4 regions of the Pseudomonas sp. B21-048 genome follow, and region 1 is predicted to be linked to each of the others. Evidence: predicted binding sites of a transcription regulator. Region 1 holds the regulator's gene; each other region holds the start of a gene.

Region 1 (4,294 bases):
CGTCCAGAGCGAGCGCGGCGAAGTCAACCCGGACGGCACTCAGGTCGAGCTGATTGACTCGGTACGCATCACGCGTTTCGACGAAAAAAACCGCAAAACCCTGATTACCACCACCCGTATGACAGTGTTCCCGCAGCAGCAATATGCGCAGACCGATCAACCCGTTAGAATCGACGGCGCTGGCGGTGTATCGACAGGCAACGGAATGAAAGCGTACTTGAAAGAAAGCAGGATACACCTGCTATCGAACGTAAGAGGACAGTATGAGGCTCGTTAAAACTCTCCCTATTTTGCTCAGTCTGGGCGCAGCACTGGGAAGCGTGAGCGCCTGGGCTCTGCCGAACGATCAAGAGCAGCCTATCCGCATTCAGGCCGACGATGCCCAACTGGACGACAAGAATGGCGTTGCCACCTATAAAGGCGACGTGATCATCACCCAGGGCTCGATGAAGGTTACCGGCAACACCGTAACCATCACCCGCACCCCGGCCGGAGACATCGACGTGGTGACTTCGGTGGGCAACCTCGCCTACTTCGAGCAACTGCAAACGGCGGGCGACACCAAGCCGGTTCAGGGTTACGGAGTGACTATCCAGTACCACGCCTCGCAAAATCGCGTTGTACTGATCGATCGCGCCAAAGTCATCGATAAGGACAACAACGTTACCCAAGGCGAGAAAATCGTCTACGACACGGTCAAAAAGCTTGCGAGTGCCGGTCGCGCCACGGGCAACAAGGTCACCGAAGCGCGTCCTCGCATCGACATGGTGATCCAGCCGAAGAAGAAAACCGACGAGCAAAAGGCCCAGTAATGGCAACTCTGAAAGCTCAGCATCTGGCCAAGAGCTACAAGAGCCGTCAGGTCGTGCGCGACGTCAGCCTGTCCATCGACAGCGGTCAGATCGTCGGCCTGCTTGGTCCTAACGGTGCCGGTAAAACCACTTGCTTCTATATGATTGTCGGCTTGGTGCAGGCCGATCAGGGCCGCGTCCTGATCGATGACCTGGACGTGAGCCACCAGCCTATGCACGGTCGTGCGAAGGCGGGTATCGGTTATCTTCCGCAAGAAGCGTCGATCTTCCGCAAACTGTCGGTGGCCGACAACATCATGGCCATCCTCGAGACCCGCAAGGAACTCGACAAGGCCGGTCGTCGCCAGGAGCTGGAAAGCCTGCTGCAGGAATTTCACATCCACCACATACGCGACAACCTCGGCATGAGCCTGTCCGGTGGTGAACGCCGCCGCGTGGAAATCGCCCGGGCGCTGGCCACCAATCCGAAATTCATCCTCCTCGACGAACCCTTCGCCGGTGTGGACCCTATTTCGGTGGGCGACATCAAGCAGATCATTCATCATCTCAAGGCCAAAGGCATTGGTGTGCTGATCACGGACCACAACGTCCGTGAAACCCTGGATATCTGCGAAACCGCCTACATCGTCAACGATGGTCAACTGATCGCTGAAGGTGACTCCGCCACCATCCTGGCCAATGAACTGGTCAAGGAAGTGTATCTGGGTCATGAGTTCCGCCTGTAAGCACTCAGGTGCCCGGGCCGCCGAGAGAGCGCTGACTTCAATAAAAAATCAATAACTTTTTATTGTTACAGCGCTCTAGGCAAACACTTCAGTTTCGGGCATATAATTTGCTTATGTTTGGCGCTTCGGCGCCCTGTAGTGGATGGCGCATGTGCGCCGGCGAATAAGGTGTTAAGCCCCTGCCATGAAACCATCGCTAGTCTTGAGAATGGGCCAGCAGCTGACGATGACACCGCAGCTGCAACAGGCCATCCGCCTGCTCCAATTGTCGACCCTGGACCTGCAACAGGAAATCCAGGAGGCCCTGGAGTCCAATCCGATGCTCGAACGCCAGGAAGAAGGCGACGACTTCGATAACGCCGACCCCTTGGCCGATAGCGCCGAACAGAAACCCAACGCCGACATTCAGGAACCCTCCTACCAGGAAACCGCCCCAACGGTGGATAACCTCGAAGAAGGCGACTGGAATGAGCGCATTCCTAACGAATTGCCCGTCGACACGGCCTGGGAAGACGTCTACCAGACCAGCGCCAGCAGCCTGCCGAGCAACGATGACGACGAGTGGGATTTCACCACCCGCACATCGGTCGGTGAAAGCCTGCAAAGCCATTTGCTCTGGCAACTGAACCTGGCACCGATGTCCGACACCGATCGCCTGATCGCCGTGACCCTGATCGACTGCATCAACAATCAGGGATACCTGGACGAAACCCTCGAGGAAATCCTCGAAGCGTTCGACCCGGAACTGGACATCGAACTGGACGAAATCGAAGCCGTCCTGCACCGCATCCAACAATTCGAACCCGCCGGCATCGGTGCTCGCAACCTCGGTGAATGCCTGCTGCTGCAACTGCGCCAGCTGCCCGCCAAGACCCCTTGGCTGGCCGAGGCCAAGCGCCTGGTCACCGACTACATCGACCTGCTCGGCGGCCGCGACTACAGCCAGCTGATGCGCCGCATGAAGCTCAAGGAAGATGAACTGCGTCAGGTCATCGAATTGGTCCAGAGCCTCAACCCGCGCCCGGGCTCGCAGATCGAGTCAGCCGAAGCCGAATACGTCGTGCCCGATGTGATCGTGCGCAAGGACAACGAGCGCTGGCTGGTGGAGCTGAACCAGGAGTCGGTACCACGCCTACGGGTCAACGCCCAATACGCCGGTTTCGTACGTCGTGCCGATACCAGCGCTGACAATACCTTCATGCGCAATCAGCTGCAGGAAGCTCGTTGGTTCATCAAGAGCCTGCAAAGCCGCAATGAAACCCTGATGAAAGTCGCCACCCAGATCGTCGAGCATCAGCGCGGCTTTCTTGAATACGGCGACGAAGCCATGAAGCCGCTGGTGCTGCATGACATCGCCGAAGCGGTGGGCATGCACGAATCGACGATTTCACGGGTGACCACGCAAAAATTCATGCATACCCCACGGGGCATCTATGAACTGAAATACTTTTTTTCCAGTCACGTCAGCACCTCCGAAGGCGGTGAATGCTCGTCCACGGCGATTCGCGCGATCATCAAAAAACTGGTTGCCGCGGAAAATCAGAAAAAGCCGTTGAGTGACAGCAAGATCGCTGGTTTACTGGAGGCACAAGGCATTCAGGTAGCCCGTCGCACCGTCGCCAAGTACCGCGAATCCCTGGGGATCGCGCCTTCCAGCGAACGGAAGCGGTTGATGTAACCGCCGGGCTCGCCACAGCGTTCCAGTGGCAGGCATTTCTGCCTGCCGCTTTATGCACTGGCAACGAAGGAGAAGCTGTATGCAAGTCAACATCAGTGGACACCAACTGGAAGTGACCGAACCCCTGCGCACCTACATCGGCGAAAAACTCGACCGATTAGAGAGGCATTTCGACAAGATCACCAATGTGCAAGTCACGATGAACGTCGAAAAACTGCTGCAGAAAATCGAAGCCACGCTGCATATTCCCGGCGGAGAAGTGGTCGCCAATGCCGAGCATACGGACATGTATGCCGCCATCGACCTGCTGACCGACAAGCTGGATCGCCAACTCAAAAAGCATAAGGAAAAGACCCAGAGCCTCCTCCAGGGCGCGACCGGTCGCTAACACCCCCAATCCATGATCCGACTAGAAACCATCCTGACCCCCGGCCGTTCCCAAGTGAACGCGCCGGGTGGCAGTAAAAAGAAAGCCCTCGAGCAAATTGCCAACCTTATCCACCGCGAAGTACCGGATCTGGAAATGCAGGACGTCTTCGAGGCCCTGATTGCCCGTGAGAAACTCGGTTCTACCGGTTTCGGCAACGGCATCGCCATCCCCCACTGCCGGCTCAAAGGCTGCACCTCGCCAATCAGTGCGCTGCTGCACCTGGAAGCCCCTATCGATTTCGACGCCATTGATGGCGCCCCGGTTGACCTGCTGTTTGTGCTGCTGGTCCCGGAAGCCGCCACCGATGCACACCTGGAATTGCTCCGCCAGATCGCCAGCATGCTTGATCGCAAGGAAGTGCGTGAAAAACTGCGCAGCGCCCCGAGCAACGAAGCCTTGTATCAGGTTGTCCTGGACGAGCAAAACGGTCACTAATCATGCGCCTGATCATCGTCAGTGGCCGCTCCGGCTCAGGTAAAAGTACCGCCCTCGATGTGCTCGAGGACAACGGCTACTATTGCATCGACAACCTGCCTGCCGGCTTGCTGCCGGAACTGGCCGAACGCGCGCTGATTCACACCGAACTGGCACAACCGCTGGTGGCCGTGTCCATCGACGCGCGCAACCTGCCGAGCCATCTGTCACGGTT
Region 2 (4,294 bases), 610 kb from region 1:
TGCGGCCCTGCAGGGTGATGCTCACCTGCATGTAGCGCTGACGGCCGCTCTGGTTGTAGTTGGCCACGAAGGCCGGCGCCATGGCTTCGAAGATCGCCGGCTGCTTGCCGACTACAACGGCTTCAGTGGCAGCGGCAGGCTTGCTCTGGGTGCCGTGCATGAAGTACCAGGTCGCGCCCACGGACACGCCGATCGCCAGCAGCAGGGCCACGACAATCACAATGATCAGCTTGATTTTGCCTTTGGTTGCGGGGTCTTTTACTACTGCTTCGCTCTTCGCCATGCCAATAATCCGTCACTATTCGGGTTTTCACAGTCGCACGGCAAGGCAAGAGCAAGTGTTATGCCAGAAGTGTCCGAGGGAAAAATGGATGGCGGCGAGCAGGCACCTGAAATCAAAAGATCGCAGCCTTCGGCCGCTCCTACAGTTGGATGGTGTACACCCTGTAGGAGCCGCCGAAGCAGACTGTGTGAAAACGCAGTAATCGCGGCCCAAGCAAACGCCACGGCTTGTTCGGGGCGTTTGCTCTTTGCGGGAAGCAGACGAAAAAAGGCTATTCAGCCCATTAACGCCATCAGTTGACGTGCTCCCAGCACATTAATCACTCTTTTGAGGTTGTAGGCGTTTATCGCCAGCGCCATTTCCGCTCTCGCGCCTTCCACTGGGCAATGCGCTTGTCCAGCTTTTCCTCCTGGAGCTTGAGCTGTTTGAGATTCAGATGCCGTCGTGCAGACGCCACCGTCCGAAATTTACTGCCATCGATGGCAACCAGGTCGCCCGCAATCAAACCGACCGCGCGGCAGAATTGGACAAAGGCCCGGCACGTGGCAATGAACGCGGTTTTGTTGTCCCGACGAAAGTCGGCAATGGTTTTAAAGTCGAGCTTGAGTCGATTGATCAGCCACATGACTTCGACGTTGCGTTGGCACTCGGCTTCAAGTCGGCGCGAGGAGCGAATCCGCTGGAAATAGCCGTAGAGATACAGTTTGAGCTGGTCGGCAGGATCGTAAGAGGGACGTCCTGTGCCTTTGGGAGTTGCCCTGCCGAAGCCCAATTGAACAAGATCCAGTCCTGCGACATAGGCGTCAATCACGCGAACGAGATGATCTTCAGGTATTAAATCTTCCAGAGAAACCGGGAATAGACTGGTCTGGTTTCGTGGTTCACCTTGGATATACGCCACAGCAAAAATGCCCCGTATCTTTCAATGATGGGGCATTTTCTTGAATCGCTGCGCAAATGGCTAGGTTTTCACACAGTCTGGAAGCCTGCGATCTTTTGAGCGGCGCCCTGATTTATCAGGCGTAATAATCGACGGCGCTGGAGCCAATCACACTGGTGGTGTTGGCGGCTACTTCAGCGACAGTCGCAGGGAGTTCTTCATCGGCAGCGTCGAGGCGACCGCCACTGGCGTTGCTACGCCCACCCTGCCCCTGTTGAGCCTGTTCCTGCCCCTGCCCCTGCCAGCCCCGGGATTGATCAGAAACGTTGACGTCGACCTGCCCCATGCCTTGCTGCGCGAACAGATCACGCAGGCGATGCATTTGCCCATCGAGCGCTTCTCGAACGCTGGGGTGAGCACTCATGAAGGTCACCTGGGTCTGCTGATCGGGAACCATGTTCACCCGAATATCGAGGCGTCCCAGCTCGGCCGGTTGCAATTGAATGTCGGCCGCCTTGAGGTTGGCACTGGACAGGTACATGACCCGGTTGACCACTTCCTCGGTCCAACCGCTCTGATGCATGGCGATTGGCTGATTCACCGGCAATGCGTTGGCAGTTTTCGGCGTTGCCGCCTGGGTCAAAGCTGCCAGACGATTGGCGAAGTCATCGACACGGGTATCGCTGCTAGCAGATTTGAGATCCTTGAGGCCGTCATCGATCAGGCCACTGAAAGCCTTTTCGCCGTCCTGACTGGTGCTGTCCTGGTCGGCTTGCACATCGAACATGCTCGCCATGCCCACGGCAAAGTTCTGTGCCGGGGTCAGCTCGCCGTCGACGTGAGCCTGGGTCGGCGCCGCTTTTGGCTGAGCCTGGCTGGCGGCCGAAACATGCCCGCCCTGCTCCATGGCCAAGCGCACGGCCGGCAGCGCATCGAGAGGATCGGCTTCGGGATCGAAATCAGGATCGACGGTCGCAACGGGCTGCGTCGCTGTCGCGGTAACAGCGGCTGCGACGGGTGCTTCGACGGCTGACTGCACAGTGGCGACAACGGGTGGAGTTTCCGGCACGGGGGCTGACAGCACCGGCAGCACCACTTGCATCAACGCCGGATCGAGGGCTGGATCGACAGGCGCGGTATCGACTACCTGCGTCGCCGTCTCGGCCGCATCCGGCGCGTCATCGCTGGCCGTCTTGTCATCAGCCTGCGCCGGTTTATCGGCGGGCAAGGATTTGCCGCTATCGGCAACCGGCGGTTCCGGGGCGGCAGACTTGTCGTTGCTCACGTCCTTTATGTCGGCGCTGTCCGGCGCTTTGTCGCGAGCAGCTTTAGCCGATCCGTCCGCCACGGCCGAGGGCTTGTTCTGGGACTGATTGGCGTAGACCCGAGCGAAGCTGGACGCCTTGTCCCCAGCCTCAGCCGTCAGCGCCGGCGCATTGGCGGACGCAGCTTGAGCCTTGGCCTGTGTGGCGGCCTGAAGAAGAATGTTGGGGGTAACGGGCATAGAACGGTCTCCGCTGCACTGGGATCGTAGGTACAGTTGAGCAAGTTGTCTGCAAGGGTCGAGCCAGCTTTGCTCGCTGGCCGCTAAAAGCGCCGGACGGTTGATTTATTCAGCAAGGGAACGCTGGCGTTCCGCTTCGTAGAGCGGTCGGACAATTGCGAACTCGCCATCAATTTCTCCGACCAGCGCTTCAATGCCTTCGAGGCTTTTTTGCTTTGCGCGCTGCTCCAACTCATTACACAGCTCGGCCAGCCGGGTAGCGCCCATGTTGCTGCAACTGCCTTTGAAGCTGTGCGCAGCGGCGCCCAACTGATCGGCGTTGTCAGCCTTCTGCAGCAGACTCAAACGCGCTTCGGAATCGGCGAGAAAGGTATCAAGCAATTCTGGATACCCGTCCTCCATAACTTCCTGCAACGCGCTCAGCACGTCACGGTCCAGATGTGTGTCAGCCACTTGTTCACTCCTTGATCAAGAATGCCCGGGATCAGGCCAGAGCCTCCCAGAAGAACTCTACGTGAGCACTGCGCCCATTATCGGTCCAGCGCGCATGATGGCTCAACTGACGGATCAAACTGACGCCACGTCCCGACAGGCGGACACCATCGACGGGACGCTCCATCACCCGCGCCACATCGAAGCCCTTGCCACTGTCTTCGACCTGGATCGTCAAACAACCACCCTCATCTTTTGGCATCACCTGCAAATGCACCCGAACATAGCCGTCCCGCAAATCGTCCAGACGTGCATTGCGCTGCTGATAATAGCGCGCAAAACCCGATGCATCGCGTTTCAGGCTCGAATCCAGACCCAGCACGCCATGCTCCAGGGCGTTGGAATAAAGCTCAGCCAGCACACTGTAGAGCGCGCCACTCTGAGCCCGCAGACCATGCACTTCAAGCAGCAACTGCAACAAGTACGGCAGCGGATTGAAGCGCTTGAGGGTGGCGGCGCGGAACTCGAAACTCACCGACCAGTCCAGCGGGCTGGACTGGCCGCTGTCGGAATACACCGGCGCTGGCGCACTCAGTTGCGCAGCCTTCAGCAGACTGACCTCAACCATGCTCACGTCATCGCGAGCCTCGCCGCGAAAATCCCGCAGGGCCTGTTCAATCTCCTCGAACAGCGCATCAGGCTGACGATTGGCTGCAAACACCTGCTCCAATCGCTCCACCCCAAACAATTGTTCATTGGCATCGCAGGTATCGATCACTCCGTCGGACAACAGAAAGACCCGATCCCCGATAGCCATCGGGAACACCTCGGTACGGTCATCGAAGGTTGGCGGGCTCAGCACGCCCAACGGCAAGTGCCGCGCCGCCAGAGTGATACGTTCGCCGCTGGCGGTACTGTGTAAATAGCCGTCCGGCATCCCACCGTTCCAGACCTCCACCGATCCTCGCTGAAAGCTCAGGCACAGCAAGGTCGCACAGCAGAACATGTCCACCGGCAGGATACGTTTGAGCTTGGCGTTCATCTCGCGCAGGGTTTCGGACAAGCCGTAGCCCTTGGCCGTCATGCCGTAGAAGACTTCGGCCAGGGGCATGGCGCCAACAGCGGCCGGCAAACCGTGGCCAGTGAAATCGCCAAGCAGCACGTGCATGTCGCCGGCCGGGGTGAACGCGGCCAG
Region 3 (4,294 bases), 2.8 Mb from region 1:
TCGAGAATTTCGTTGATACCGGTGTAACGCAGGCGCGCGTCCATTTCTGCCGCCAAACGCTGGGCAGGACGGCCGTTGGCGCCCGGTAATTGGGCGAGGATCTGGTCGATTTCTTCGGTGCAGGCACGCAGGGATCGCGGCACATCGGCGCGCAGCAGCAACAACTCGGCGACATGCCGGGCGCCAGGGGCGTCGCGGTAAATCTCGGTGTAAGCCTCAAACGACGACAAGGCCCGCAGCAAGGCGCTCCACTGGTAATACGCGTGGGCCGTGCCGTCGCTGACCGCTTCGGCCTGATCGCCGGCCATTTCGTAACGGGCGTCGAGCAGGCGCAAGGTGTTGTCAGCCCTTTCGATAAAAGTCCCCAGACGAATGAACCGGAACGCGTCGTTACGCATGATGGTGCCGTAGGACGCGCCGCGGAACAGGTGGGAACGTTCCTTGATCCACTCACAGAAACGGCTCATGCCGTAGCGACTCAAGCCCTGCTCGGCGATCCCGCGAATTTCCAGCCAGGTAGCGTTGATGTTCTCCCACATGTCGGCGGTGATTCGCCCTCGCACCGCATGGGCGCTGGCGCGCGCGGCACCGAGGCAGCTGTAGATGCTCGCCGGGTTGGCCGCATCCAAAGCGAAAAAGTGCAGCAGCCGTTCGGCATGCAGATCGCCGTGACGCTCCAGGTAATCGTCCAGAGTGCCGGTGATCAGCAACGGCATGGCGAGTTCATGCAAGCCATCACCACGACCGTCCTGAGGCATCAGGGACAGCGAATAACTGATATCGAGCATCCGTGCGAGGTTTTCCGCCCGCTCCAGGTAACGCGACATCCAATACAGATCCGAGGCAGTTCTACTTAACATGGCAAGCTTCCTTCAATCCTCGACCACCCAGGTGTCCTTGGTTCCGCCGCCCTGGGAGGAATTCACCACCAGGGAGCCTTCACGCAAGGCAACACGGGTCAAACCGCCGGGCACAACCCGGGTTTCGCGGCCAGACAATACAAACGGACGCAGGTCGATATGGCGTGGAGCGATACCGTTTTCGACAAAGGTCGGACAGGTTGATAAAGACAACGTCGGTTGGGCGATGTACGCGTGGGGCTTGGCTTTGATCCGCTCACGGAAAGATTCGATTTCCGCTGCCGTCGCCGCCGGTCCCACCAGCATTCCGTAGCCGCCGGAACCCTGGGTTTCCTTGACCACCAGCTCTGAAAGATTGGCCAGCACGTGGGACAGTTCCGAGGGATTACGACACTGCCATGTCGGCACGTTCTTCAGGATCGGCTCTTCATCCAGGTAGAAACGAATCATGTCCGTGACGAAGGGATATACCGATTTGTCGTCCGCGACCCCGGTGCCGATGGCATTCGCCAGTACCACGTTACCGGAGCGGTAGGACGACAGCAGACCTGGCACGCCGAGCATCGAATCCGGGTTGAATGCCAACGGATCGAGGAAGGCATCGTCGAGGCGACGGTAGATCACGTCGACGGCTTTCGGCCCGTCCGTGGTGCGCATGAACACCTTGTCATCGCGCACGAACAGGTCCGCGCCTTCCACCAGTTCAACGCCCATTTCCCGGGCCAGAAATGCATGCTCGAAAAACGCGCTGTTGAAGCGCCCCGGCGTCAGCACCACCACGCTCGGGTTGTCGATCGGGCTGGAGCTTTTCAGGGTGTCGAGCAACAGGTTCGGATAGTGGTCGATCGGTGCAATGCGCTGGGCAGCGAACAACTCGGGGAACAATCGCATCATCATCTTGCGGTCTTCGAGCATGTAGCTCACGCCGCTGGGTGTACGAAGATTGTCTTCGAGCACGTAGTACGTGCCGTCGCCATCGCGCACCAGGTCGACGCCGGAAATGTGCGAATAGATATCGCGGTGCAGATCCAGCCCTTGCATCGCCAACTGGTATTGCTCGTTGGCCAGCACTTGCTCGGCCGGGATGATGCCGGCCTTGATGATGCGCTGCTCGTGATAGAGGTCGGCAAGGAACATGTTCAATGCCTTGACCCGCTGAATGCAGCCGCGCTCGACAATCCGCCACTCGCTGGCGGGGATACTACGGGGAATGGTGTCGAAGGGAATCAGGCGCTCTGTCCCTTGCTCATCACCATAGAGCGTGAAGGTAATCCCGGCACGATGAAATAACAGATCGGCCTCGCGTCGCCGTTGTGCCAAAAGCTCGTCAGGCGTTTCGGCCAGCCAATGGGCAAACTCCCGATAATGCGGGCGGACCTGGCCGCCGGCATCGTACATCTCATCAAAATAGGTGCGGATCATGCCGTACTCCTTGTCACTCCGGACATCCAGGCCTTCGCAAGGCCCGTGCCATCGGCATAAACGCTTTGATATCAATCAGTTGGAGAATGACGCTGCACGCACCGCACCAATCCTGTGCGGTAAATGCCCCAACCTGATCGCCCCCGCCTCATGGCGAAGCAATGCTGTCGCCTATCAGCAGCATAGCCAGAGTTGATTTCACTGCCCGGGGGCGATGCGGATAATCGGCGCATTCGCTGGAAAACTTATCGCTCTTCCCTTTTAGCCGCCTGTTTAGGTGGCTTTTTTTTGCGTTTTTGAAACGTTATGAATCAAAAACACGATCTTTGGCCTTTTCAAACCGCGAGAACGAAAACGGCCAACCCAAAGGTCAGCCGTTGCTGAGTGTTGTCACTGTTCATAAAGTTATGCGAGTAACCCTCGTACCTCCTGCTTGACGCCCCATCCTTCGATGATACCGCCCAGAGGCTCGACCACCGCCTCGAAGTCCTGTTCAAAGTCGCCGATCCCGTCGTAGGTGGCGTACATCACTTTGCTCAGTTCCAGATGCCACGCGCCGTCGTCGCGCACGCTGATCTGGGCATTCAAGGATTCACCACTGAAATGACCTGCCGCCCTGCGTGCCCGCTCCTCGTCCGGGAAAATGGCGTAGAACTCGATGGGATGGAATCGTGAAAAGTCGAAACCGCCTTCTTTCATGCGGCGCAGCACGCTGCTGCTGATGTCTTCTTGATAGGCTGTGCTCATGAAACGTCCCCCTCAGACTGATGGATAGACTTTCCGTATTCCCTGCACTTTCAACCGATGGGTGAGAGCGATACGGCAACGGAGGTTGCCGACGGGAAACAAGCATGTAGCTGACAAGACCAGACCTTAGCGAGTCATTCGCTGATCTCGCTTGCAGAGTAGCCTTAAGACAGAGGCGCTGCCAAGGCCTGGTTGTGAATGTGACAGGGGGTGTATCAGATCGGGGTAATACTGATGATTTCAATGCTGTTCTGGGATTTCAGACTTTTGACGGTCGGATCGTCGGTACGACCCTCCAGATCATTGAGATCCAGTTCGGCAGCGACCGGCAGGCACCGGGCGCGAATGAGTTTGGCGGCTTGCTCGCTGTTCGGGCATTCCTCGCACTCGAAAAGTTCGTCCACTGTTTCACCGTGATCATCCACGAAAGTGATTTTCCACTTTTGCATCGGTGCCTCCTCGATAAAACCCATGGATGGGCTTACAAGTATCTGGACTTTTGCCCTGAGTGATCGTTCAAACGGATTACAACGCGCAAGCATGAAAGGCATAGAAACGGTAGGGGCTGAGCTTGCTCAGCTCCTACCGGGGTTATGCGTACATTTTAGTCGTTGCTGGGTTTGTTCACCGCTTGCAGCACATATTGCGGCAAGGCGAAGGCACCGATGTGGATTTCCGGGTTGTAGTAGCGAGTGATGATGCCGCTGCCAGCGAACCGCTGTTGGAGGATTTCGCGGGACAATTTGCGATAGGCGGTATTGGTTGCGCCCCAGGCGAAGGTCATCGCGCCACCGATGTAGGTCGGCACGGCCGCCTGATAGAAGTGCCAGTCCGGGAACAGGCTGCGCAGACGGCCGGCGGTGGTTTTGACTTCTTCGATTTGCATGAACGGAGTGCCGTTCTGGGTCACCAGAATGCCGCCTTCGTTCAGGCAGCGACGGCAAGCCTGGTAGAAATTTTCGGAGAACAGCACTTCACCCGGGCCGATCGGATCGGTGGAGTCAGAAATGATCACGTCGAACTTTTCGGTGGTGGTGGCGACGAAACGCATGCCGTCGTCGATCACCAGGTTCAGGCGTGGATCATCGAATGCACCCTTGGAGTGGTTCGGCAGGAATTCCTTGCACATGTCGACCACAGTGCCGTCGATCTCGACCATGGTGATGTGCTCGATGCTGCGGTGCTTGGCCACTTCACGCAGCATGCCGCCGTCGCCGCCGCCAATGATCAGTACGCGCTTGGCGGTGCCATGGGCGAGGATCGGC
Region 4 (4,294 bases), 930 kb from region 1:
CCCTGATAGATCTTGATCCACTCGCTCAGGCCGGCACGTTCGACGTTATTGCGGCCCGGTTGAATCAGGCGTGGGTCAGCTTCATAACCGCGAATCCACAGCGGTGGCTTGGCCAGGCCGGCTGCGGCGCGTTCGGTGGCTTCTTCGTGAAGTTTTTTCCACAGCGCCGGCACGTGACCGAGCCAGGCGGTGAAGCCCCATTGCTCGCGACGCAGGTTCGGCGCCATGTCGGCGGCGATCATCGCCGCTTCGACCAGGAACGTACCGACACCGCACATCGGGTCAGCCAGCGCGCCGCCATCGGCGGCAATTCGTGGCCAGCCGGAACGGATCAGAATCGCCGCCGCGAGGTTTTCCTTCAGCGGCGCCGCGCCCTGCTGCAAGCGGTAACCGCGCTGGTGCAGGCTGTGGCCGGAAAGGTCGAGGGACAAAATCGCTTCGCCACGGTCCAGGCGCAGGTGAATGCGCAGGTCGGGGTTGAGCTTGTCGATGGACGGACGATCGCCTTGCGGGGTGCGCAGTTTATCGACGATCGCATCCTTGACCTTCAAAGCGCCGAAGTGCGTGTTGTCGATACCCGAACCGTGACCGCTGAATTCGACGGCCAGGGTGCCATCGTTGAGCATGTGGTCTTGCCACTCGATATCCAGCACGCCGTGGTAGAGGTCTTCGGCGTCCTTCATCGGGAAACGCTTGAGCACCAGCAGCACGCGGTTCGCCAGACGCGACCACAGACACAGGCGATAGGCGGTTTCCATGGTGGCCATGCCGCGCACAGCCGAGGTGTGCTCACGTGCTTCCTCAAGGCCAAGCCCGACGGCTTCCTCGATGAGCAGGCCTTCAAGGCCTTTGGGGCAAGTGAGGAAGAGTTCGAAACGATCGGACATGGTAATTCCAGAGCCTTTAGCTAAGTGAACCGGCAACGCATTGCCGATCCGGTTTTCAATCAGGCGTTTTTCTAACAGAACGCCCGCGTGGCACGAAGGTGTGCCGTCCCACCCTGACTGCTCGGGTTAAAAGAGCTTAGATGCCAGGACAGATATAAAAGTTGATGCAACAAAATGTCATAAGTCGACCCTTCGTCGAATAGTCCCCAAGTGAACGGGTGTCATTCTCGTTAAAGGCCTCAACCCTCTCATCCCGCGCAGGGCCGATCATACCGGTGTTTGGCCAATAAACACGGGACAAATATCGTGTTACTTATGGCCATAGCATCTTTATGGTTACGTTCTTATGACAAAACGATCATTCCCTCGATGTGACGCATTGGTTAGAACTCAACACAGGTTGACGTCGCAACGGCGTCAACACCTTGGCTCGCGACGCCGGCAGCGAGCCGCCAACGGCAGGATTTTTCTGCCTGACCTCGATTGAGGTCGACGCGATAAATACAGTCAACAAGTGAGGGCAACACCCTATGAGAAGACTTAAGCGTGATCCGTTGGAAAGAGCATTTTTGCGCGGATATCAATATGGCGTTGGTGGTAAATCCCGTGAGCTTTGCCCTTTTACTCTACCGTCGGTACGCCAAGCCTGGATCAATGGCTGGCGAGAAGGACGCGGCGACAACTGGGACGGTATGACCGGCACTGCGGGAATCCACAGACTCAACGAACTTCACGCCGTCGGTTAATACAGGGCACACACTCCGACACGACAATCTGATTACGCTACGACTTAACCACGCACGTCCCATCCGGACGGCGGGCTTCGGCCCAGGGGCTCCTTCGAGGAGCCCTTTTTTATGCCTGCCAGAAACTCAATCTCGAGCTGCAAACACATTACCTGTGGGAGCGGGCTTGCTCGCGAAAGCGATTTAACATTCAAGAATGATGTTGACTGACCCAACGCTTTCGCGAGCAAGCCCGCTCCCACAGGGGTTAGCGCAGCGCGGCGATGGCATCCACCGATTCACGAATCAGCGCCGGGCCCTTATAGATGAAGCCAGAGTAAAGCTGCACCAAACTCGCACCCGCGGCGATTTTCTCAGCCGCGTGCTTGCCTTCGGTGATGCCGCCCACAGCGATGATCGGCAAGCGACCGGCCAGTTCCGCCGCCAGCACCTTCACCGTGTGAGTGCTCTTGTCACGAACCGGTGCACCGGACAACCCGCCCGCCTCGTCACCATGTTCCAGGCCTTCGACACCAACGCGGCTCAGGGTGGTGTTGGTGGCAATCACCGCATCCATCCCGGTTTCGATCAACGCTTGGGCGACTTGAGCGGTTTCTTCGTCGGTCATGTCCGGCGCGATCTTGATCGCCAGCGGAACATGCTTGCCATGACGCAGGGCCAGTTCCGCCCGGCGCGTGGCCAGGTCGGCGAGCAACTGCTTGAGCGAATCGCCGAATTGCAAGCTGCGCAGGCCCGGGGTGTTCGGCGAACTGACATTGACCGTCACGTAGCTGGCATGGGCATAGACCTTGTCCAAGCAGATCAGGTAGTCATCGACCGCACGCTCAACCGGTGTATCGAAATTCTTGCCGATATTGATGCCCAGCACGCCCTTGTACTTGGCCGCCGCCACGCGAGCGAGCAAGTGATCGACGCCGAGGTTGTTGAAGCCCATGCGGTTGATGATCGCCTCAGCGTCCGGCAAGCGGAAAATCCGTGGTTTCGGGTTGCCCGGTTGCGGGCGCGGAGTGATGGTGCCGATTTCGACAAAACCGAAACCCAATTGGGCAAAGCCATCGATTGCCGCACCGTTTTTGTCCAGACCGGCCGCCAAACCCACCGGGTTCGGGAACTCCAGGCCCATGACTGTCACCGGCAGTTTCGCCGGTGCCTTGCACAGCAGACCGTTGAGGCCCAAACGCCCGCCCGCGCCGATCAGGTCCAGGGACAGATCGTGGGAGGTTTCCGGGGAAAGTTTGAACAACAGCTGACGGGCCAGGGTGTACATGGGCAGGCTTGACTCGGTTGGCGATGAGAGGCGGCGATTATAGCCGCGCATCAGGGCTTCACGCGAGGCGCGCAACAAAATCAACCCGCGATGGCATATGCCTTGCACCGTCACAGGCATCAGCACTCATGCCAACGGCGGGATGAGTGGAAGGACAATGGCGTCGTCACCCGGCTTTGCCCACGCAAGGGCCTTGGGACGACGCTTTTTTATGGAAGGTGCGAAATCGATGAACGAACCATCAGCCGGCCCACTGGCCTGGGTCAATGGCAGCGATGCCCCGGAAAAAACCGCCATCAACCTCGGCTTCATGGCCCTGAGCGACTGCGCCTCGGTGGTGGTCGCGGCCACTCAGGGCTTCGCCCAACCGTACGGCCTGACCCTGAACCTCAAGCGCCAATCGTCCTGGGCCAACCTGCGCGACAAACTGGTCAGCGGCGAACTCGACGCCGCCCACAGCCTGTACGGCCTGATTTACGCCGTGCATCTGGGGATCGGCGGCGTAGCTTCCACCGACATGGCAGTGCTCATGGGTCTGAACCAGAACGGCCAGAGCATCAACCTCTCCCACAGTTTGCAGGCCTTGGGCGTGACCAGTCCTGAAGCACTTCACCTGCATGTGCACCAAAGTCGCCCAAAACTGACCTTCGCCCAGACATTTCCTACGGGCACCCACGCCATGTGGCTGTATTACTGGCTCGCGAGTCAGGGTATTCATCCATTGCAGGATGTCGACAGCGTGGTGGTGCCGCCGCCGCAAATGGTCGCGCACCTGCAAGCCGGGCGCATCGACGGTTTCTGCGTCGGCGAGCCCTGGGCGGCCAGTGCGGTGCAGCAGAATCTCGGGTTTACCATGGCCACCAGCCAGACACTCTGGCCCGATCACCCGGAAAAGGTCCTCGGCTGCACCCGCGCCTTTGTCGAGCAATACCCCAATACCGCACGGGCATTGGTGATGGCGATCCTCGAAGCCAGCCGATTCATCGAAGCCAGCCACGAAAATCGCCGCAGCACCGCGCAACTGTTGAGTGCGCCCGAGTATCTGGATGCACCGCTCGACTGCATCGAACCGCGCTTGCTCGGTGACTACGCCGATGGTTTGGGCAATCGCTGGCAAGACCCGCACGCCATGCGTTTCCACGGTGGTGGCGAGGTCAATTTTCCGTATCTGTCCGACGGTATGTGGTTCATGACCCAGTTCCGGCGCTGGGGTTTGTTGCGTGACGACCCGGATTACCTCGGCGTGGCCCGTCAGGTCCAGCAACTAGACTTATACCGTGAGGCCGCCACCGCTGTCGGCGTGCCCGCCCGGCGTCAGGAAATGCGCAGCAGTCAACTGATCGACGGCAAAGTCTGGGACGGCTCGGACCCGGCCGGCTATGCCCGCAGCTTTA

What was found. Region 1 encodes sigma-54, which starts transcription at its own class of promoters, with help from an activator protein. Its sites were predicted from a motif close to ANTGGCATNNANNTTGCTNT; they were not measured.
Region 2: the regulator sigma-54 is predicted to act here: its motif matches at 2,705-2,724, upstream of LOY56_RS06985 (flagellar hook-length control protein FliK).
Region 3: the regulator sigma-54 is predicted to act here: its motif matches at 2,316-2,335, upstream of LOY56_RS17425 (circularly permuted type 2 ATP-grasp protein).
Region 4: the regulator sigma-54 is predicted to act here: its motif matches at 2,990-3,009, upstream of LOY56_RS08510 (CmpA/NrtA family ABC transporter substrate-binding protein).

Annotation. Positions count from the first base shown of each region.
Region 1 is NZ_CP087168.1:919,852-924,145, reverse strand. It holds gene lptC (LPS export ABC transporter periplasmic protein LptC) at 1-277, shown strand, start outside; gene lptA (lipopolysaccharide transport periplasmic protein LptA) at 264-812, shown strand; gene lptB (LPS export ABC transporter ATP-binding protein) at 812-1,537, shown strand; gene LOY56_RS04070 (RNA polymerase factor sigma-54) at 1,722-3,215, shown strand; gene hpf (ribosome hibernation-promoting factor, HPF/YfiA family) at 3,295-3,603, shown strand; gene ptsN (PTS IIA-like nitrogen regulatory protein PtsN) at 3,616-4,080, shown strand; gene rapZ (RNase adapter RapZ) at 4,083-4,294, shown strand, end outside.
Region 2 is NZ_CP087168.1:1,529,638-1,533,931, reverse strand. It holds gene fliL (flagellar basal body-associated protein FliL) at 1-283, opposite strand, end outside; partial or broken gene LOY56_RS06990 (transposase) at 654-1,184, opposite strand; gene LOY56_RS06985 (flagellar hook-length control protein FliK) at 1,300-2,667, opposite strand; gene LOY56_RS06980 (Hpt domain-containing protein) at 2,773-3,120, opposite strand; gene LOY56_RS06975 (fused response regulator/phosphatase) at 3,152-4,294, opposite strand, start outside.
Region 3 is NZ_CP087168.1:3,728,509-3,732,802, forward strand. It holds gene LOY56_RS17420 (alpha-E domain-containing protein) at 1-860, opposite strand, end outside; gene LOY56_RS17425 (circularly permuted type 2 ATP-grasp protein) at 873-2,282, opposite strand; gene LOY56_RS17430 (ribonuclease E inhibitor RraB) at 2,688-3,029, opposite strand; gene LOY56_RS17435 (hypothetical protein) at 3,245-3,478, opposite strand; gene speE (polyamine aminopropyltransferase) at 3,634-4,294, opposite strand, start outside.
Region 4 is NZ_CP087168.1:1,850,244-1,854,537, reverse strand. It holds gene rlmKL (bifunctional 23S rRNA (guanine(2069)-N(7))-methyltransferase RlmK/23S rRNA (guanine(2445)-N(2))-methyltransferase RlmL) at 1-887, opposite strand, end outside; gene rmf (ribosome modulation factor) at 1,418-1,633, shown strand; gene LOY56_RS08515 (quinone-dependent dihydroorotate dehydrogenase) at 1,881-2,900, opposite strand; gene LOY56_RS08510 (CmpA/NrtA family ABC transporter substrate-binding protein) at 3,130-4,294, shown strand, end outside.